DNA from 3 places in the Marinilactibacillus sp. XAAS-LB27 genome. Region 1 is predicted to be linked to each of the others. Evidence: predicted binding sites of a transcription regulator. Region 1 holds the regulator's gene; each other region holds the start of a gene.

Region 1 (5,508 bases):
TGATTGATTTCAAGAACTTTAGTAGCCATACGATTAATAAAGTATCGGTCATGGGAAACGAATAAAAGCGTTCCCTCGAAATCAATCAGCGCGTTTTCTAAAACTTCTTTGGAGTCTATATCCAAATGGTTAGTGGGTTCATCTAGTATAAGGAAATTGTTTTTTTCCATAGCTAGTTTTGCTAAAGCAACACGTGCTTTTTCGCCACCACTTAAAGAAGAAATAGATTTTTCAACGTCATCTCCAGAAAACAGAAAGCTTCCTAGTAACGTACGAATAGATTGTTCAGGGATTGTTGGGTGTTCATCCCATAGTTCGTCTAAAACACGCTTCGTTGAATGAAGCAGAGTTTGTTCTTGATCATAATAACCAGTATCCACTTTAGTACCAAGCTGGATAGAACCAGCTAATTCTGGAATCTGACCAACCAGTGTTTTGAGCAAGGTCGTTTTTCCGACTCCATTTGGACCGACTAAAGCGATCGCATCTGTTTTTCGAATATCTAAATTGATGGATTCAGATAAGACATGATCATCATATCCTATAGCAAGCTCTTCCGTTTGAAGAACAACGCTACCTGATTCTCTTTCAGTATAAAAATTAAAGTTAGCCGACTTTTCGTCATCTTGCGGTTTGCCCATTTTATCCATCTTATCCAGCATTTTTCTTCTGGATTGAGCACGTTTGGTCGTAGAAGCTCGAACAAGATTCCGATTGATAAAATCTTCAGTCTTCTCGATTTTCTTCTGTTGCTTTTCGTATTCTTTCCACATTTTTTGAATAAGCTCTGCTTTTAGTTTCAAATAATTAGAATAGTTTCCTGTAAAGTGTTGAACCTTTCCGTTGCTTACTTCGTAGATTTCATTGACAACCTTATCTAGAAAATAGCGGTCATGTGAAACAATCAGTAGAGCGCCTGTATAACTTAAAAGGTATTTTTCAAGCCAAGCTAGCGTATCAATATCTAAATGGTTAGTGGGCTCATCCAAAACTAATAGATCTTTTTTCTCCAGTAGCAATTGGGCAAGCGCTAAGCGTGTTTTTTGACCACCAGATAATTGAGAGATCGGCATTGAAAAGTCTTCTTCGTAAAAACGGAAACCATGAAGTACGGAACGGATTTCACTTTCATAACCGTAGCCATTTTGTTGTTTGAAGGATTCTTGCATGATGTCATAGCGTTTGAGTAGTTCCTGATATTGCCCTTGATCTTCTAGGAGACTAGGATCACTCATTTTGGCTTCTAATTGACGCATTTCTTTTTCGAGTTGAATGACAGACTCAAAGACGGTCAGCATTTCTTCCCATATAGTTCTAGTCGACTCTAAGCCGGTATGTTGATCTAGATAACCGATAGTCAAATCTCTTTTTTTGTTCACGCGTCCAGCATCGGGCTCTTCTTGTCCAGATATAATATGAAGTAAAGTTGATTTTCCTGCACCATTTCTTCCAACTAGTCCGACTCGGGCAGCTTCTTTGATTTCTAGAGTAACGTCATCGAACAAAATCTCTGCACCGAAGTGACGTGCAACTTTCTGAGTTTGTAATAAAATCATTTAAATTCCTCATTTTGAATTATTAGGTCTTTTTATCTCTATAGACTAAGTGCTTTTCCGTATAAGTGTAGCATATCTAAAGAATGATATACAGGTAACAGAATAGGAGGAATTCAAAAAACTTTTTATGTAATCGGTTACTTTGAATAGTCAAAATAATAAGCCAAATTGTCCATTATACAGATGTTTTTTCACAAACTACTTGGAAAGTTTGTTAGTGATTAAAGTTAACGTAGCTACAAACGCTTATTTTATGGTCATATTAACTTTCATTTTCCGATTTACATGCTATAATAACTAGTGAAACATCTCTTACACTTGTGAAATCTGATTCATAAAATTAACTTAAATAGGATTAACCTTTCAATCAGAAAAGGCAATTAAACCATAAAGGAGAAAAAGCATGGTAGAAAAGAAGATTCCTAAAGCAACTGCAAGAAGGTTACCCCTTTATTATCGTTATTTACGCTTTCTCCACGAAGCCGGGAAGAGCCGAGTATCCTCAGCAAAATTGAGTGAAGCCGTAAAAGTAGATAGCGCAACAATCAGAAGAGACTTTTCATACTTTGGAGCGTTAGGTAAAAGAGGGTATGGATACGATGTCGAAGCACTGATGAACTTTTTTAGCAAGACGCTCAATCAAGACCGCCTGACGAATGTCGCTTTAATCGGCGTAGGGAATCTTGGACAAGCGCTATTGAACTATAACTTCAGACGTAGCAATAATACAAGAATTAGTGCTGGCTTTGATGTGAATAAAGAACTGATTGGTACGGTTCATCAAGGCGTACCTGTCTATCATATCGATGAGATGGTAGAACAACTTGATTTACAACAGATAGATGTTGCCATACTGACGGTCCCTTCAGAAATCGCCCAAGAAATGGCGAACAAATTAGTTGAAGGCGGCGTAAAAGGAATTATGAACTTTACTCCAATTCGAGTAAATGTACCGGATAATATCCGAGTACATAATGTCGATTTGACCAATGAGCTTCAAACATTGATTTATTTTATCAACTATTATCAAGAGCTAGATGAGGCTGAAGATGAAGTCGTGATTGATGAAGATACAGGAGAGCTTTTTGTCGAAGAAGATTAAAGAGCTAATCAAAAAACTGCAGGCTATTCGTTCAAACACTTGAACGAGCAGCTTGCAGTTTTTTAAACTTTGTAATTTTTTTTGATTTTATAGTAGACTTGTACTAAACGCGTACCTTGTACAAAGTCTCGGGTAGCTAAAAGAACGAATAGTATGGGGAAAAAATCCCAGCCATCTCTTTGGACAGAATTGATGGTTACATAAATCAAAGCGGCAAACATAGCATATTTCAAAAAGATATAAGTGAGTAATTGTTTAGTTGTCATTAAAAAATCCTTTCATAAAGCATGTTCCTTATACAAAAAATATTTGAAGTATAGCGAATGTATTCATTAAACTATGAGCGATAATAGGTGTCCAGATATTTTTGGTTTTATAGTATAACCAAGAAAAGACCAGTCCCATAACGGAGTAAACCAGCATTCTACCATCAAAGTGAATGAAAGCGAAGGCTAAAGAACTGACTACTGCAGCCCCAATACCACCAATTTTTCCAATACTCAGACCGAATAAAACTTTTCGGAAGACAAACTCTTCCATAATAGGGCCTGCGATAGCGACCGTCAAAAAGAAATAAGGATATCGCTTGATGATTTCAAGAATGCCTTGGGTATTTTGAGAGGTGACGGGTGTTCCTAAGAAACTTACTTCAATAAATGTAGCAACATACTGGGAAACAACTGCGATAGCGAAGCCAACGACTCCCCAAAGAATCACTTCTGATTTTTGAGTGTTGAGGGGTTTTTCGAAGAAAAGATCGAATTGTTTTTTTCTATCCAGGTAAATCATAAGCCCGGCTCCTAAACAGAATAAAAGGATATTCGACCAGATTCCACCAGCAGGCTGTAAAGAAGCGGGTAATACCTGATTAGATAGTACAGTTAACATTTGAATCATAATGTAAATTAGTACGATTTGTAGTCCGGTTCTTTTTTTGTTGTGTGTGTCCATGTGACTCATCCTCGCTCTATCATAACGTTTAGTCAAAGCTGACAATACTAGTAACTTAACATAAAAGCTAAGCGTATTCCAGATGAGATTTTTAATCGATTTTTTAACATCAAAAGGGTTGCAAGAAATCCTCGTTTTGAATATACTAAGTATTGGAGTTAGCACTCGCGCACTTAGAGTGCTAACACGAATCTAATCAACTAAAAAATTATCGGAGGGATAACACCATGTTAAAACCTTTAGGAAATCGTGTTCTTCTAGAAGTCATCAAAGAAGAAGAAAAAACTGTCAGTGGACTTGTTTTACCAGAATCGGCAAAAGAAAAGCCACAAACAGCGAAAGTTGTAGCAGTAGGTAATGGTAAAGTACTGGAAGATGGTAGACGTGCAGAAGTCGACGTTGCTGTTGGAGAAAAAGTTATTTTTGAAAAGTACGCAGGCTCTGAAGTGAAATACGAAGGTAAAGACTACCTAGTGCTTAAAGATACAGACATCATTGCTGTAGTAGAATAGTTTTTTCACAGTTGTAAAGTATTCGTACCGATACGGTCAAATTAATTATATAAACCAAAACTTGAACTTAAAATTTTATCAAGAGGTGAATGGAAACCATGGCTAAAGATATTAAATTTTCTGAAGACGCACGTTCAGCTATGCTACGTGGAGTTGACAAATTAGCAAATACAGTAAAAGTAACATTAGGACCCAAAGGAAGAAACGTTATTTTAGATAAAGCTTTCGGTGCTCCTCAAATCACTAACGATGGTGTAACGATTGCTAAAGAAATCGAACTTGAAGATCAGTTTGAGAATATGGGCGCACAATTAGTAGTTGAAGTTGCAAGCAAAACAAATGATATTGCCGGTGACGGTACAACTACAGCAACAGTACTGGCTCAAGCTATTGTAAACGAAGGAATGAAAAACGTGACAGCTGGAGCAAATCCAGTAGGCATTCGTCGCGGAATCGAAATGGCAACTAGAAAAGCTGTTGAAGCATTACACGAAGCGTCTACTAAAGTTGAAGGTAAAGAGTCAATTGCTCAAATCGCTGCGATTTCTTCTGGAGATGGGGAAATTGGTCAGTTACTAGCAGATGCTATGGAAAAAGTTGGTAGTGACGGTGTCATCACTATTGAAGAGTCTCAAGGTATTGAAACAGAACTTGACGTTGTCGAAGGTATGCAATTCGACCGTGGTTACCTTTCTCAATACATGGTAACAGACAACGAAAAAATGGAAGCAACTCTTGAAAATCCATACGTTTTGATTACAGACAAGAAAATTTCATCAGTTCAGGATATTCTTCCTGTACTTGAAAACATTATGCAACAAAATCGTGCTTTACTAATTATTGCGGATGATATTGAAGGAGAAGCACTACCTACTTTAGTACTAAACAAAATTAGAGGAACGTTGAACGTTGTAGCGGTTAAAGCGCCTGGTTTCGGTGACCGTCGTAAAGGGATGCTTGAGGATATCGCGATCTTAACAAATGGTACAGTAATCACAGATGATCTTGGACTAGATTTCAAAGATATGACGATTGATCAATTGGGTGTTGCTGGTAAAGCAGTTGTTACAAAAGACGATACAACACTTGTTGAAGGAACTGGTGATAAAGGTAATATCGAACAACGTGTTGCAATGCTTCGCGCACAAGCTGAAGAAACCAACTCTGAATTTGACCGTGAGAAATTACAAGAGCGTATTGCAAAACTTGCAGGCGGAGTAGCGGTGATCAAAGTTGGAGCAGCTACTGAAACGGAAATCAAAGAACGTAAATTACGTATTGAAGATGCTTTGAATGCTGCACGTGCAGCAGTTGAAGAAGGCGTGATCGCCGGTGGTGGTACGGCTTATATCAACATCTTAAGTAAACTTCAAGAAATTGAAGCAAC
Region 2 (5,508 bases), on a different contig from region 1:
AAGAGAAGTAGCGTTAGGAAGTATAAAAAAGTCAAAAAAAGAAGGAACCATTAAAGTTATTCTTAACTTCGATGGTTCCTTCTTTTTTATTGATAGCATATTAATTTTCAGGTGCTCTGTAGCCGGCTGCTTCTGCTTCCGCAGCTGTTTTGAACCACTGTACTACATTTTTAGTTCTACCGTAATAAGTGCTTCCAGGAATATGGTAAATACCATTCACAGATCCTTTTATCGCACCTTCACCGTTTTGTTGAACGTAAGTCTGTCCGCCAACGTTTGGAGCTGTACTTTGAGGACTATCATTACTGGAACTACCGTTACTTTCAGAAGCGCTAGCATTTTCGCTACTTGTAGCAGCTGCCGCTTTTTCTTCATCTACTTTTTTCTGTGCAGCTTCTTGGTCCGCTTTTTCTTGTGCGACACGTTCTTCTTCGGCTTCTTGAGCTAGGCGCTCTTCCTCTGCTTGTTGCGCTTCACCTTCAGCAATGGAAGTATCTAATTTTGATAATCGAGCAGTTAACCCTGAATCACTTGGAGATAAAGTAGAAGAAATAGATACCGCGGCTTCATAGTCTTCTCTAGAATTCGATTCTTCAGCGACTTCTAGTTTACTAGTAGCGTCCTCAAGTGCTAATTCATATGTTTCAATTTCTGGTTCTAATGCCAATAGCTGATCTACTAAAGTTTGATTATCTTCAGGTATGGCTGCAATAGCTTTATCAGCTAACTCAGCATTCTTGCGAGTAGGGGATTGTTCTACTCTCTTGATAGCGATCTCAGCTAATCTTGTTTTTTCATCAATATCCTCTTGTTTCTCTTTTTCAAGACGATCTTGTTCTAATCGTTGCTCTTCAGCAACACGTTCTTCTTCAATTCGTTGTTCTTCAACTTTTTCTTCTTCGACAATGCGCTCTTCTTCAATTCTCTGTTCTTCAGCGATGCGTTCCGCTTCAGCGGTATCTATGGAGACGTTATTGATCGAAACACCTAAAAGAAGAATACCAAACAATAAAATTAATAAAGACGATCGTTTCTGTTTTCTTCTTATAAGGGCATAAATAAAATAAACTACAGAAGATATCGATAGCATAAAACCAGATAGCAATAAAACATCAAATACATTCCCGATAGAAACAATAAAACCTACAACAAATATACCAACAATAGCAATAACTATTTTCTTGATCTGTGACCAGTCTGTTTCTTTAAACATAAAGTACAAACCAATAGGGAAAAAGCAGATAAGCCAGAATATGACTTTCATATTTTGCATTGAGATAAACTCCTTAAAATGATAGTAACAGTAAATTCTCATTCATCGACAGTTCAATATAAGTTTAGAGTAGACCTTATAAAAAAAGGGCAATAGACACAGTGAAAGACTGTCCTAATAGTAAGAGTACTATAGTTGTTAACGCAAACATAGTATAACTTACTAAAAACTGAGAAACTCACTAAATAAATAGAATGATAAAACGGTTTAATTAAAGAGGCATAGTGGGTTTTATGGATTATTCAATTTTATTTTGTAATTATTTTAATCAATTTAACGATTTTTTAGTTTAAAAAAGATGAATAACCAAAAGGGTCTATAGTGAAATAAAAGTAACTATTTCGTTCACAACTACAGGGTAAAAAGACGATTCCTTATGCTATGCTCTTCTTAAATAAGAAAAGAGGTTAAAAGATGAAAAAGCTAGTGGTCAGTATGATGACATCGTTATTACTATTGGTTGGGATTAATTGGAATACAAATACTGCAGTTGAAGCTCAAGCAGGTTCATTGGTTTATACAAGTCAGTCAGCGGTAGCTAAAGTCGTGAAACCTAAAACCGTTGCAAGTAGCACTAAGGCAACTACAAGTTCCAAAACCAAAGAAGCAATGAAAGTGAACTATTCAACGCTTATACAATCTTCTGGGTGGCAACCGAAAGTAAACAATGGTAAAACCTCAGGAACGGTTGGAAAAGGTAAAAGATTAGAAGCCATTAAAATTGAACTCTCCAACCCTGAATTCAAGGGCGGTATTACTTATCAAACCAATGTACAGTCAAAAGGTTGGTTAGGCTGGAAATCTAATGGACAGGTTAGCGGTACACAGGGAGAGTCTAAGAGATTAGAAGCCATCAAAATCAAGTTAACAGGGGAAATGGAGAAAAAATACGATGTGTACTACCGCGTTCACTCTGAAACATTCGGCTGGCAAGGTTGGGCAAAAAATGGAGAATCTGCTGGAACATTAGGATTTGGGTTCAGGCTTGAGGGCATGGAAATCAAGCTAGTCAAAAAAGGAAACAAAGCTCCAGGGACAATCAACAATACATTCAGAGATGGTAATAAAAAATATGTCGATGCTAAAGGTAAAGGATTAATAAAAGGATCTAGCAGTAAAATCTATCATCTACCTAACTCTCAGTATTACAAGTCAACGACAAAACCGAAAGCAATGTTTGCTACAGAAGTTCAAGCAATCAAAGCCGGTTATAGACCAGCAAAATAACTCTTTAAAAGAGGCTTCTATAAGTCTCTTTTTTTTGCACTTTTTTAAGAACAAAGTCATTTGACTAGGATTTCTTTGTATGGTAATTTAATTAGAATAAAAGGAGGTTATGTTAATAATGTTGTAAGGTGAGGTAATCCTAAAAAAGCAGTGCATACAAGTTTGAAATACAAGTAAATAAAAAAAGAAAGGTGGAAGTAAATGCAACTGAAAAAAGTATTACTGAGTGTAGGTATGGCAACGGTAGCGCTCTTGTCTGCATGTAGCATGGAATCTTCATCAGAAGTAGACCAATACATAAAAGAATCGATTGAAGAAGGAGAGATGTATACTATTTCACTCGCTAATAGTGGAGTCTTTTTGACTTTTGATGAAAGAGGCCTGACCTATTATGGAGTTAGTGCACATGAAGATCTATACGATACGCCCTTTGAATATTTAGAAAATTACGCAGATTATGAGCTCGAGTATAATGATGATGAAAACCTCTTAACGATTGAAGTTCCTGAAGGGAAATACGAATTGAAAGTCCATAGTCCAAAAGTGTTTCGTGATGAGGTGAACAACATTGATTTGACCTCACAAAAATCTCTTATTCCAGATGAAACATAAAAAAGAGCAATCAAAAATTTACATAAAGTATCTACTATCATTCAATTAGAGAATAGTAGATACTTTTATTTTTTAAAGGGATCGGTTATGCCAGTGATAGCAAGATGTTTGCACTTATTTGTAGAAGGGACTCTACGGTTGAACTATATAGTAAAAATGAAAACGAATTCTCTGAAAGTATTTTGAAAATACTATTTTCAAACTGTTCTATTGGTGGTAAAATACCCACATAGTGAAATATTGAACAAAAGGGATGGGTTGTAATGGATGCCAATTATCAAGGGTTATTTTATTCAATAGAAACAAGTATCGAAAAGAAAAAGCAATTATTTGAGAAAAGTCCTTCTCGTTATATTGTAAGAGCCATGCTAGCCACACTTTTTCTAACACTCGGAACGGCCATCGCTGTGATCACCGCCCAGTCGGCAGAAAATGTAGCACAAGGTTCTGGCAAATTTTTATATTCTTTCATGTTCAGTTGGTCACTTGTTATGATCATTTATATGAATGCCGAGTTAGGAACGTCAAACATGATGTATACAACGATTGGTGTTCACCGCGAGTTACTTACAGTCAAAAAAGCAGTCACGATATTATTCGCTTGTTTACTCTTTAATTTAATAGGAGGGATTTTATCAAGTTATCTCGTTTCTTTGACTTCAACTTTTCAAGATCTTCCAGCGGATCATTTCTTGTTTACGGCGATAGAACATAAATTAGAAAAAACACCGCTTCAAGTATTCACAGAAGGCATTTTTGCTAATGTCATTGTAAATACGGCAGTGTACTGTACGATTCGTATGAAGGATGATGCCGGAAAAGTTATGGCTATGATCTTTATTATCTTTATCTTTGCGTTTTTAGGATTCGAGCACGTTATTGCCAACTTTTCATCTTTCCCACTGGCTTATTTTGCTTCAGGTGGAGCAATAGCTGGAATGACGAATACTGCTGTTTTAACGAACTTGTTTTTTGCAGCGTTAGGTAATTATGTAGGTGGCGGTTTAGTGATTGGTCTAGTTTATTCATGGTTGAATAGAGGAGATCATGTTTACCTAGACTAATATTGAATATAAGAGTAACTAAATTCCATGAATAAAAAAGAAGTAATCAGGAGACTGATTGCTTCTTTTTTATCTAATTTCCTTTATTCGCTGAGTTTTTGTGAAATTTAATGAAATTAAATGAAAATAAATGGAATTTAATGGTTGTGTTTGAATTTTGGAAATGCTACTATGTGTTTAACAAAAATATTGGAGGTCATAAAATGAAGACTGCAACTAGAATTAATTCATTTTTACCAAAGTTTGATAATGATTTAGAAAAAGTATTTGAAGAGTTTAGTCGCATTGGATTAACACATGTAGATTTAAACTATCCAGAACATACAAATGATTTTTCTCCAGAAGAGATGAAAGCGTTACTGGAAAAAAATAACTTAAAAGCCAATGGTGTTGCTTTAAGATTTAGAAAAGACTTTGTAAATGGAGAACTTGGAAATTCAGATCAGAAAATTTCTAAGCAAGCTGTTGAATTATGTAAAGAAGCTGCTGACTATTGCCGTGCTATCAAAGGCGAAGTTGTTACAGTGTGGTTAGGGTTTGATGGATTTGACTATTCATTTCAAATCAATTACGAAAAAGTCTGGGAACAAATCAAAAACTGCTTTATCGAAGTTGCAGATTATGCACCTGACTTGAAACTGAGTATTGAATACAAACCATTCCAGCCAAGAGCCTATGCATTCATAGATAGCTTAGGTATTGCAATGACGATGATGAGTGAAATCGACCGCGAAAACGTTGGAATCACATTAGACTACTGTCACATGTTGATGAAACACGAAAACCCAGCCTATGGAGCTAGTATATTAGGAAGCAGAAAAAAATTATTCGGGGTTCACTTAAATGACGGATACGGATTAAACGATGATGGTTTAATGATTGGTACAAGTAGTCCAGTGAAAACCTTTGAATTCTTATATTACGCTAAGTTACACAATTATGATTATGCGATTTACTTCGATACATTCCCAATCATAGAAGATCCAGTTGCTGAATGCGAAAGTAACTTGAAAATGATCCAATTGATAGATGAAAAAATTAATCGTATCGGTATGGATAAAATTCAAGATATTATCGATCAAAACAGCGGTGTTAAAGTTAGCGAACTAGTATTAGAAATCTTATCTTAAAATAAGATTTCTAGTCCTAACAAATCAGGAGGTATAAACAATGGATTATAAGAAAATGGCACGGGAAGTATTAGACGAAATCGGTGGCCCGGAAAACGTTTCGAATATGACTCACTGCGCAACCAGATTAAGGCTCAATCTAAGAGACACATCGATTGTTGATGACAAATCCGTTAAAAGTATTGAAGGGGTAGTCGATGTT
Region 3 (5,508 bases), on a different contig from region 1:
ATTATGCGAATTTTTTTAACCAAAGAAGGAAATGAACTGAGAGAACCAATTGACGAAAGATGGACGAAGCAACAAAATAAGTTGCTTAAATCGACTATACCAGAAGAACGGTTGCTATTGAGACGTCTTTTAAAGCAAATGGAAAGTAACTTGTCATAGCGTCTATTCACAAAAAAGGTTTAAAAAACTAAACTTTTTTGTGAATAAATAGATGTTTATATATAATGAGAACTTCCAACCAAAAACTTAGCTTGCTAAATAAATATTCTGGTTTATCAATAGGGAAATTCATTGATTTATATCATAATAAACTAGAATAATAGTAAAAGGAGACTTCATAGATGTTAGATAAAGCTGATAAGCAGTTATTTAAAGAAGCTTTAGGTAATTATCCGACAGGAGTAGCTATAGTTACGACGATAAATAGTGAAGGGGATCCAGTTGGACTAACAATCAATTCATTTACTTCTCTATCTATGGATCATCTTCTCATACTCTGGTCTATCGATCATCAATCTTCCTCAATCCATACGTTTAAACAAGCCGGAAAGTTTGTAATACATTTACTGGCAGAAGACCAAAAAGAACTAGTAAGAACTTTTTCCAAAAAAGATTCCGATCGTTTTAGTGAGATAAACTGGTCACTTTCAGCTAGTAAATTGCCAATTATTGAAGGCGGGATTGCTGTTTTTGAATGTGAAACAGTTCAAACAGTAGAGGCAGGAGATCATACTATTTTAATAGGATCAGTGAAAAATATACGAGTAGAAGGAAAAAGTCCGCTACTGTATCATCGTAAAATAGCTGGCTCAATACCGTTAGGATTTCATGTTTAATCAGGAATAAATGTATAACGAATGATGTGGCAGATAAATATATCCCAGTATCAATCAAAATTAATAGTTAGCAAACTAAGTATTAATACTTTTGATAACGTAAACAGTAAGGAGGAAGATAGAATGGAAAACAAAAAAATGCAATTAGCACTACAAATGGTTGCTGGCTATGGTGGAGAATTCACTTCTTGGAGAATGCCTGGCGCTGACCCGACAAGTTATATCAATATTGATAGTTATGTAGAAGGGGCAAAATTAGCAGAAAAAGGTAAATTTCATATGATTTTCATTGCTGACACGCCAGCATTGAGTAACGATTTGGGCACTCACTCGCCGATGTATCCTATGGATCCAATGTTATCTTTAATGGCTGTGGCTAGAGAAACTGAATATATTGGTCTAGTAGCTACAATGTCAACAACATTTAACTATCCGTATAATATAGCACGTCAATACAAAGCGTTAGATATTATTAGTAGAGGCCGTGTGGGGTGGAATGCGGTGACAACATCTGCTCCCGAAGCAGCAGCCAATTTTGGGAGTCGTGTGGATAGTCGCGAAATAAGATATAGTAAGGCCCACGAGAGTATTCAAATTGTTCAATCACTATGGGGAAGTTGGGGAAAAGACGCATTAACTTTGGATACTGAAGAGGGCGAATTTGCCAATATGGGCAAAGTACAACCAATTAATCTTCAAGGGAAATATTATGCTTCGAAAGGTCCTTTACCCATTCCTCCTTCTGAACAAGGCCAACCTGTAATTTTTCAAGCAGGTGGTGGAACGGAAGGGTTGGAATTGGCTGGACGATATGCTTCAGGGGTCTATGCTAATCCTTACGATATAGAGTCAGCCCGTGAGCATAGAGCTGCTATTCGCCAAAGTGCGAGCCGTTTTGGTAGAAACCCAGATGATATCAAGATGCTTACAGGTTTTATGTTTTCATTAGGTTCAACTGAAGAAGAAGCTTTGGAAAGACGCAGACAAATTATGAGTTTTGATCCTAAGGAAATACCAAACAGAGTCAGTTATCTGGGGATGATGGTGGGTGTACCGATGTCAGTAGAATCAATAGACATTGATCAACCTTTGGAAGAAAAGCTGTTGAAAAGAGCTCGTCCTAATCCTAGAGATCCTCGTTCTGAAAAAGCCTTAGAATTATTGAAAAAAGGTATATCGATTCGCAATGTTCTCGCTCACGGTGTAATTAACTATCACCCATTAGTTGCGGGGACACCAGTACAAGTTGCTGACTTCTTAGAAGAATGGTTCTTAGCTGAAGCATGCGATGGATTTTCTATTGTTCCCGATGTTGCTAATGAAGGAATTGCAGATTTTGTAGAACTAGTGGTACCAATTTTACAAGAACGTGGCTTATATCATAAGGATTACGAAGGGAAAACACTTCGCGAGAATATGGGAGTTCCTTACCAATACGGAATGCTCAACTATTAATCTTTATAGCTCAATAATAAAATAAGGGATTAATCAGGCTTTTAACTTGTTAGAATTTTATCAATAGACTGTAGATAAACATTGGTTTCCCATCACCAAGTTTAAAAATGAGATGTATAAGTAGTAAAGAGATTTATTATTATATTTTAGGTTAAAGAAAATTTCAGGAGGAGATAATAATGACAAATAGAATATCCGAAATATTAAATATAGAGAAACCAATTGTACAGGGGCCAATGGCTTGGATTACTAACGCTGAATTTGTTTCAGCTGTAAGTAATGCTGGAGGATTAGGTATCTTAGGTCCAAATGCCGGTCAAGTTGACGTTACTCGTTCACCCGAAAAAACTGCGGAGAGAATGAGAACGGAAATTCAAAAAACAAAAGCATTAACTAATAAGCCCTTTGGATCAACCTTGATTGTAAATGGTGACTTGACTTATACGTGGCCAATTTTAGAGACAGTTATTGATGAGAAAGTTCCCGTTGTTCTTGTAAATGGCATACTAGATGAAAAAATTTTTAAACCATTAAAAGAAAATAATATAAAAATTATCTTTAGACCTCAAACTCCTACTATTGAAGATGCAAAAGCTGCAGAAGAGATGGGAGCAGATATTTATGTAGCAACTGGATTCGATGAAGGTGGATCAGTTCCAGAACGTATCATTGGAACGTTTTCGATTGTCCCAATGATTGCGGATGCTGTAAATATACCAGTAATGGCAGCTGGTGGGGTTGGGGACGTTAGAGGCGTACGTGCCGCATTTGCTTTAGGTGCTGAAGGGGTATTTGCAGGAAGTGTATTTATTCCAACAAAAGAAAACCCAGCAGCTGAAAATGTGAAGCAAATGATTGTAGATGCTACGGCAGAAGATTTATTGTTATTCCGTACATGGCCAGCTTACTATCGTTCGTTATCCACTAAATTAGCGAATAATTTAGTAGAAATGGACGAACAAAATGCTAGTCCGAAAGAAATAGCTAAAGCAATGGGATTAGCAGGTGCACTGCGTTTTGGTATGTTAGAGGGAAATACGAACGATGGTATTGTTTCCGTAGGTACTGGTATTACAGCAATTAAAGAAATTAGAACTGTAAAAGAAGTAGTTGACAGCTTAATGCAAGACTTTAAATAATGTACTTCAAAAGAAGTAGTAGAAATTGTTTATCTACTACTTCTTTTTTTATTAGCATGATATTAGTTACAGGTATAATTTAGGACAACTAATATATGCTTCCTAAAGGATACAAAGGTTTGGAAGGGATTCATGCTGATAAAAAGTATTCAGATAGAATAAAGAACAGTTAGAGCCTTCAAAAGCTTACTGAAAAATAAACACAACGTTGGGCGCAAGATGGTTACAAATAAAGATATAGATAATAAGCGAATTGAAAAATTGATAGCCAATAGGTTTTATTGAAAATATACTTTGTATTTAGCGCCATAACATTAACTAAATAGAATATGAATTATAAAGCTAGAAAGACTGAAACTACTAGATAAAAATTATCTATTGGTTTTATTCTTCTTTTATTTTTCTTTTGAAGATTCAAAGATTACTGTATACAAAGTACCAGAGTGCAAGGTTTTTAGAGATTGTTGCATTTATGATTGCTCAATTAAATAAACTATTTTATTATATAATATGTAAGATCTATTAATAGAAGATCATATTATATATCGAAAAAAATTCGATATTGAAGGAGCGAATAGCTGAAATGGTAGAAATAAATAAATGTGAACTCAAAGATGTAGATACGTTACAAGAAATAAGTATAGAGACATTTAGAGAAACGTTTCAAGAACAAAATACACCCGAACATATGAATGACTACTTGGAAAATGCATATAATCCTAAAAAATTAGAACAAGAAATATCCAATCCTTATTCATTTTTTTATTTTTTATATGTAAATTTAAAAATTGCAGGATATTTAAAAGTTAACATCGATAGTGCTCAAACAGAAGTAATGGGTAACGATACGCTCGAGATTGAACGCATTTACTTAAAAAAGGATTTTCAAGAACTTGGTCTCGGAACATACTTAATAAATAAAGCGGAAGCAGTTGCCAGAGAAAAGAATAAGAGTAAAATTTGGTTGGGTGTTTGGGAAAAGAATGAAAAAGCACTTATCTTCTACCAGAAAAAAGGCTTTTCCAGAGTTGGTCAACATTCATTTTTCATGGGAAATGATGAACAGACTGATTTAATTATGCTTAAAAAGCTTTATAATCCAGTACCAATAGTTCAAAATGTAAACGATTAGTACTGGATTTTTTATGTGGATAAACATAATGGTTTTAAGAATTTTGGGTATAGTAGATAAACAAAAAGTACTGGAACTATTAATATAGATAAACATAACAATATTAGAGAATGTTGCGTTTTTAATTTTGGTCTGAAATTTTTTAAAAAAACAGCGTCTATTCGGGATGACTATTTAATAATCAGGATAAGTTTATTGAACACTAGCTTCAGATTGAAATAAAAAAAGAGAATAAGCTATTATAGCTCACTCTCTTTCTCAAATTCTAAAGTTTATTCTTCTTGATTATTGATCCAGTAAGCAATCAATTCGGAGGCGCTCATATTGACTGACTGAGCCATGTCTTTTAATTTCTTTTTATTAGTAGGCGTGATTGAAAGGTTCATGGAGCCTTTTTTTTCTTTTTCCAATTCGGGTAAACTCGATGGTTTCGTTACTTCAGACTGACTGTTATCTTCTTTGTTTACTTCTGAAGGGCTCTTCAATTCTTTTGGACTTTTTTCTAATGGCGAACTACTTTTTTCTATTTCTTTTTTTCTAGCCTTTTTAGCTTTTTTTTCTTCTTTCTTTTTGGCTTTATCTTTTTTCTTACCCATAATCCACTCTCCGTCCCGTATATCATTAGTAACATACGTTTTATTAATTATGCTACGTGTATTTCACTCAGTCAAGCGAGAGCATTGAGGGGTGAGTTTGGTTTGATAAAGTTGCCTACTATTTTTATTCTGACAGGCGTTACCACTTCATTTTCTCCCCAAAGGAGAAGTACACTAAATAAAGTGAACATACATGCAAATAAAAAGACCACCGAATGTTAGAGTAATGATTTAACATTCGGTGGTCTTTTACAGTATGCGCTACAATCATTAGGTGCCTATTCCCAATAGTCAGATTAGCATAACTTCTGGGAATAAGCACCTAATAATGATGTACGTTTATACTTTAT

Evidence for each region. The regulator Rex, encoded in region 1, represses fermentation and respiration genes when NADH is low (regulators of the CRP and FNR family bind a similar motif). The targets are predictions, from matches to a motif close to TTGTGAANTANTTCACAA.
Region 2: a site for Rex is predicted at 3,343-3,360, ahead of VXN63_RS10460 (formate/nitrite transporter family protein). Genes of this name have one in related genera too.
Region 3: a site for Rex is predicted at 2,338-2,355, ahead of VXN63_RS06355 (NAD(P)H-dependent flavin oxidoreductase). Genes of this name have one in related genera too.

What each region holds. Positions count from the first base shown of each region.
Region 1 is NZ_JAYXKP010000006.1:147,730-153,237, reverse strand. It holds gene VXN63_RS09050 (ABC-F family ATP-binding cassette domain-containing protein) at 1-1,556, opposite strand, end outside; gene VXN63_RS09045 (redox-sensing transcriptional repressor Rex) at 1,960-2,658, shown strand; gene VXN63_RS09040 (DUF4305 domain-containing protein) at 2,721-2,924, opposite strand; gene VXN63_RS09035 (CPBP family intramembrane glutamic endopeptidase) at 2,953-3,609, opposite strand; gene groES (co-chaperone GroES) at 3,837-4,121, shown strand; gene groL (chaperonin GroEL) at 4,220-5,508, shown strand, end outside.
Region 2 is NZ_JAYXKP010000008.1:74,806-80,313, forward strand. It holds gene VXN63_RS10445 (sunset domain-containing protein) at 101-1,273, opposite strand; gene VXN63_RS10450 (sunset domain-containing protein) at 1,688-2,500, shown strand; gene VXN63_RS10455 (hypothetical protein) at 2,702-3,112, shown strand; gene VXN63_RS10460 (formate/nitrite transporter family protein) at 3,376-4,176, shown strand; gene VXN63_RS10465 (sugar phosphate isomerase/epimerase family protein) at 4,380-5,306, shown strand; gene VXN63_RS10470 (PTS transporter subunit EIIC) at 5,347-5,508, shown strand, end outside.
Region 3 is NZ_JAYXKP010000004.1:3,267-8,774, forward strand. It holds gene VXN63_RS06340 (MarR family winged helix-turn-helix transcriptional regulator) at 1-159, shown strand, start outside; gene VXN63_RS06345 (flavin reductase family protein) at 342-836, shown strand; gene VXN63_RS06350 (NtaA/DmoA family FMN-dependent monooxygenase) at 960-2,291, shown strand; gene VXN63_RS06355 (NAD(P)H-dependent flavin oxidoreductase) at 2,471-3,430, shown strand; gene VXN63_RS06360 (GNAT family N-acetyltransferase) at 4,014-4,562, shown strand; gene VXN63_RS06365 (hypothetical protein) at 4,835-5,158, opposite strand.